2 linked regions of the Bdellovibrio bacteriovorus HD100 genome follow. The protein of the gene in region 2 binds, or shares a complex with, the protein of the main gene of each other region. Links are inferred from orthologs where the notes say so. Each region holds a gene or a part of one and is shown on either strand. Other genes may lie near its edges.

The links. Proteins that work in one complex are often made in the same cells at the same time.
Region 1: the proteins of gcvH (region 2) and BD_RS11440 are in contact, whole or in part, in a crystal structure (PDB 3A7A), measured with the Escherichia coli proteins. The link is inferred for Bdellovibrio bacteriovorus HD100 from one-to-one orthologs.

The regions. Positions count from the first base shown.
Region 1 is NC_005363.1:2,411,376-2,414,369, reverse strand. It holds BD_RS11440 (lipoate--protein ligase), read right to left. Parts: upstream 2,011-2,994; coding sequence 991-2,010; downstream 1-990. Other genes in the region: BD_RS11430 (methyl-accepting chemotaxis protein), read left to right, coding at 2,701-2,994; sugE (quaternary ammonium compound efflux SMR transporter SugE), read left to right, coding at 2,234-2,569; BD_RS11445 (metallophosphoesterase family protein), read right to left, coding at 1-790. UniProt on the Escherichia coli protein: Catalyzes both the ATP-dependent activation of exogenously supplied lipoate to lipoyl-AMP and the transfer of the activated lipoyl onto the lipoyl domains of lipoate-dependent enzymes.
Region 2 is NC_005363.1:631,420-634,154, forward strand. It holds gcvH (glycine cleavage system protein GcvH), read right to left. Parts: upstream 1,696-2,735; coding sequence 1,306-1,695; downstream 1-1,305. Other genes in the region: BD_RS03110 (DUF4423 domain-containing protein), read left to right, coding at 1-27; BD_RS03115 (hypothetical protein), read left to right, coding at 163-1,089; gcvT (glycine cleavage system aminomethyltransferase GcvT), read right to left, coding at 1,706-2,735. UniProt on the Escherichia coli protein: The glycine cleavage system catalyzes the degradation of glycine. The H protein shuttles the methylamine group of glycine from the P protein to the T protein.

The DNA of each region.
Region 1 (2,994 bases), 1.8 Mb from region 2 along the record:
CTCCTGCCAGGACCCCGTTTTCGTAGACCGTCGAGCTGTTGGCTTTGCTGCTGACAATCGAGTATAGCGGGATATGGCCATAGACAACTCGTGCCCGGGCCCCTTTGGCACGGGCGGAGGACAATTGCTCTTTCAACCAGGCCAGTTGGGCCGTGCGGTTGGAAAGCCTGGAATAGTTGGCATCATCCAGGGAAACAAAGAACACGTCTTCTTTGATGAAGGAATAATAGAACGGGAAGTTGTCATCATCGACATATTCCACGTTGGGTTTGTTTTTGCCCCAGAAAGAATCATACAGGCGGCGTTCCTGCGCATAGTAGGCATCGTGATTGCCCGGCGTCGGCAGGAATGGAATGTTTGCATCGCGCATGAACGACAGAACTTTTTTCGAGAACTGGTTCCACATGTTCACATAGGTGCTGTCGGAAAGGCTTTTCTTTTCGCCATCGATGTAATCACCCACACCCAGAATCGCCGCTGGCTGGCGCGAAATCATGGATTTGACAATCGAGATCGTGGCATTGGCATAGGTGCCGCTGGTGTCGATGTTCATGTCAGCGAAAGCATGAATCTTCAGGGACTTTGCGCTGTCTTTGATTTCATCATCAGGTTCAGGAAGTGTCGGTGTTGACGGGTCTTCCGTCCCCGGTACCGACTGGGAATTGTCTGTGTCCGTGCCTGGAAGGGCTGTGCTTAGGACGTCAGAGTTTGAGGGGGCACACGCAGCGAGAGTCGAAACGAGCAAAAAGGCCGCAAGAATTTTGAAGGAGGCGGTGACTTTTGTTTTCATACAGTATGTATCGTAACAAAGGTCCGATTTATTAAGCCAAATTAATGCTGAATGTGAGGATGTAAAATGGACTCAGGTCTAAGTTGAATTTCTTGCTGTAGCTCTAGACAGTTTTTGCGAAATTGCAGAGTGAACGGGAGTGATTGTAATAAACGGGATGAAGGGCCGATCCCGCAAGCTGCAGGATCGGTTCTGTTTGTTTAGATTTCGATGTTTTTGCAGAGCCATTCTTCCACTTCGGAAAGTCCCAGATTCAGTTCAGTGTGTTTGCCGCGCACACTCATCAGGGCCTCACGAACCGCATCGCCACGATAAGCTTTGCCGCGCAGACTTTCCGTCAAGTCCTCGATCACCTGTGGATACAGGCAGTCCGTATAGATTTTCAAATCCTTGATCTGTCCGTCTTCCACTTTGAAATGGAAATCAAAGAACCCCAGGGTCAGGTATTCATCCATCTTGTGGCTGAATTCCAGGGTGTTGCCATACAACCATTCCCAGGAACTGAGCTGTTCGTACTGCTCTTTCAGTTCCGGAATCAGCTTCAGACTTTCCATGGTCAAAGACTCAACTTCCGCTTTCCCGGCATAGAAGTTTTCAAAGGACTTCACCATCGTGGTCACGATCTGATCATGATTGATTCCCGGGGACACCTCGGTCAGGTTCGCTACGCGGGCCCGGACGGATTCTTTGCCTTTGGCTTGAAGCTTTTTCGGATTGGGTGTCAGGTAATTTCCCAGGCGGGTCAGATCGGTGTTCAACAGCAAAGTGCCGTGATGGAAGGCGCGGTCCTTCTTTTCACGGTAAGCGCTGCCACTGAATTTGCGGGGACCGTCGGGGAATGGGATCAGCAGATCATTTCGGCCTGAAGCTTCGCCCTGGATACCAAAGGTTTTCAACGCATCAAAAATGATCTGAACGTTGTTTTCGCGCTTATAGGATTCTTTGGGCGACAGGAATGTGAAGTTGGTGTTTTGCAAATCATGAAAGACAGCGCCACCGCCGGTCGTGCGACGGGCCAAGTGAACTTTTTCATCTTTCATTTTGGCCAGGTTGCATTCAGACCAGGGATTCTGGTTGCGCCCGATGACCACGGTTTCTTCATTGCGCCACAAGAACAGCACTTGCTGGGACGGATCCAGATTGTGAAAGATCCACTCTTCCGTGGCCAGGTTAAGGTGAGGATTCAAACTGTCTGACAGAAACACTTTTAGCTTTTGCATGGGTCTGAACCTAGTCCGCCCGAGGGGATGGGTCAAGAGTGAGGCGGTGCAGGAAAGGGGGGATCAAGCCAGATCTTTCCAAATGAGTCTGATCTTTACTTTTTTTGGCTTTTGCGCTTTAATAGTTTGGTATTTCAGTTTCTGCGACTGAGGTGCCCGGACGATGTGCGACGTACCCGGTCAGGACAAGACGACGCTTTTTTCTAACGAAAGGAGTGTTGGTATGTCTAACACAGTAGCATGGATCATTTTGGCAATCGCAGGTCTTCTTGAAGTCGGTTGGGCCATCGGCCTTAAATACACCGAAGGTTTCACAAAACTTGTTCCCAGTGTTCTTACTTTGGTGGCCTTGGCCGGCAGTATGTTTTTGCTGGCGCGGGCGGCGACCGTGCTTCCCATAGGCACCGCTTACGGCGTGTGGGTGGGAATCGGTGCCTTGGGTGCGGCTATTCTGGGAATCTTCCTGTTCAACGAAGCCGCGACACCAGCTCGCCTGTTCTTCCTAGCATTGTTGCTGATTTCCATCATTGGCCTGAAAGCGACGGCAGGCGGGCACTAAAGTCCTTCATCCCATCGGGGGAGGAATTTGAAAATCCATCCAATTTCAGAGAGGATCTGGACCATGGTCCTCTCTTTGTGGCCAGTTTTTTATCCGAATCTTTCGAGGTCGGATAATTCTGGAGTTGTTGTATGTTCAGTCGTGGATTCAGAAAACTTTCTTTCACTCAACAGTTAACTTTACCTATCGCTATTGTCGGCACACTGGTTCTGGGAGGCATTGCCTTCCTGGCTGTGCAGGATTCATTCAAAGACGCCAAAAAATCGGCGCACGCAATGTCTGAAGAGATGGGACGCAAATACGCCCAGCAGATTAAATCCTATTTGGATAAATCCTTTGCCCAGGCCGAAGTGGTGGGGCGCCATCTGGCCATGGAAACTGAAACTCATCAGCAGGACCGGAAGAAAAGTTATCAGCTGTTGCGT
Region 2 (2,735 bases):
TTTAATATCGATCTTTTCCGGGTTTAAGCGGCTGTCTCATTTTGAGACATGGCCGTGGTATGTCCTTTGCTTTCTTAAAAACTAAAGAATGCAAAGGACACTTCAATGATCTGCACGAAATTTTGCGAAAAAATTTTGATCACCTGTGTGACGCTTTTTGCGTTGAATGCCTTTGCATTGGATGCTGGTGCCGAAAAGTTAAAGCTGCCTCAGCTGCCGCAGATCAAGGCGCCTGAAGCCGTTCGTATTGAAGTTAAGCCCGTGGCTCGACCGGAAGGATCTTTGATCCTGGACAATGCCCTGGGTAAAAATCTTAAGGACTTTCAGACTTTTTTGAAAACTCAGGGGCCTCGTACTGGAGGCGGTGGAAATTCCTGTGCTCTTTCCATTCACCAGAACACAGAGAAGCTTGTCAGTTTGCTTTCTGAGATGCCCACGCTGTTGAGCGAGGGGCAAAGAGCTTTCTTGCTGCACAAGATATCCGTGGCTAAGTTTTACCTAAGTGAAGATCTGACTCTGGATGGGCAGACAAAGGACGCCATTAACTATCCGAACACCAATGAGATTTATTTATCCAATAAGCTATGCGGGCTGGACCTGCTGGATGTGCAGAGCCGTGCGATGGCTATCCTTCTGCATGAATATCTGGGGCTTGCTAACATTGATGATCGTCGGTACCAGATATCCGGTGCCTTCCTGCAAAACTATTCAACCTTCAATGCCCGTGGATATACCTTCACCGCTGATAATTCATATAAAGCACATACCGGACAATGTGTTCAGTCTGTTCTTCAGATGCAGCAAATCGGAAACAATTTAATTATTTCAACTTCGTCGAAACCTGGCGCGAGGATCATCCCATTAACGCGCCAACATGTTGAAGAGTTCCAGGCCTTGGGTGAACGAATTTGGGGAGCTGAAAAGACGGTCACCGTAGCCGACAGGGAAATGGGTGTGGACTATGTGTTTTCCAGCGAAAGTTGCGGCACCGTAAGTTGTGAATACTTAAGAATTAAAAAGGGCGATGTAACCATAAAGACTATTAAGAATGCCACCAATGGGCTGTCGACTATTGATTGCAAACGCTAGTGGGCCCAGATTTTGGACATAAAAAAAGCCGACTTATTCAGTCAGCTTTCTTTGCGGATCTTTCCAGAGGAAAGATTTGGTGCCCCGCGAGGGACTTGAACCCCCACGCTTGCGCACTAGATCCTAAGTCTAGCGTGTCTGCCAATTTCACCAGCGGGGCACACCTTAAATTCGAAGAACATTGATAGCCTAGTTGCCTAGGCTAATGCAAGAAAATTACTTCTCGCTGATCAATTTTTTGTAATCTGGAGCTCTCATCAGGTTTGCGAGCTCTTTTTCAGTATCCATTTCGATACGAACCAACCAGCCTTCATTTACTGGATCGTCGTTCAAAACAGAAGGATCGTCGCCCAGGGACGCGTTTACTTCGATTACAGTGCCGGAAACAGGAGCGTAAAGGTCGCTCACGGCTTTAACGGACTCAATAACACCGAAAGTTTGGCCTTGAGTGATTTTTTGACCTTCTTCTGGAAGTTCCACGTAAACCACTTCACCCAATTGGTCTTGAGCGAACTCAGTGATGCCTACGGTTACGATGTTCTCGTCAACTTGAGCCCATTCGTGTTCTTTTGTGTAGTAGTAATCTTCAGGAATATGAAATCCCATGTCTGGCTCCTTATTTCGTTACAAACGGTGTTTTGCAAACCACGGCTTTCACTTTACGGCCGCGGATATCCAGAAGGAATTCAGTTCCTTCTTTCGCGTAAGCCACATCGATAAAAGCAATACCGATAGGCTCGTCCAGGGTCGGTGAGTGTGTACCACTAGTTACCTTGCCGATTTCTTTGTTGTCAAAAGAAAACAGGCTGTATCCCTGACGGGGGATGCCCTTCTCAAGCATCTTAAATCCCACAAGATTTCTGGTTAGGCCGGCTTCTTTTTTGCCCACGATTTGGGCTTTGTTCATGAAGTCCTTTTTAGCCGGTTTAATAACCCAGCCAAGGCCCGCTTCGTATGGATTCGTCGTGTCATCGATTTCGTGGCCATACAGGGAGTACTTCATTTCGGTTCTTAGGGTGTCACGAGCGCCCAAACCGATGCCCATGCAGCCCAGGTCCTTGCCTTTTTCCAGCAAAGTCATCCACAGGTCCGCCGTGCCCGCCGCCTCGACAAAGACTTCACAGCCTTTTTCGCCGGTGTAGCCGGTGGTGGCGATCATGATCTTGTGGCCCTTGAACGTGCCGGATTTGACCGTGAAGGACTTCATTTCGCTGACTTTGATGTCAAAGACGCGGTCACACAGTTCCAGGGCTTTCGGGCCTTGGATGGCGATCTGACCCCAAAGGTCGGATTCGTCGGTGATGTCGGCACCCTTGTTGTGTTTGGTCATCCAGGCAAAGTCTTTGTCTTTGTTAGAGGCGTTCACACACACCAGATAGTCGGAATCTTTAGACAGGCAGTAAACGATGATATCGTCAACCAGACCGCCCTGATCATTCGGCAGCAGAGAATACTGAGCTTCGCCGTCGTTCAGCTTGGAAACGTCGTTGGTGGTCAGCCACTCCAGAGTCTCCAGGGCTTTAGGTCCCTTGACGCGAACTTCGCCCATGTGGGAGACGTCGAATAGGCCCACGTTCGTGCGCACGTTGTTGTGCTCTTCACGAAGACCGATGTATTGAACGGGCATATACCAACCGGCAAAGTCG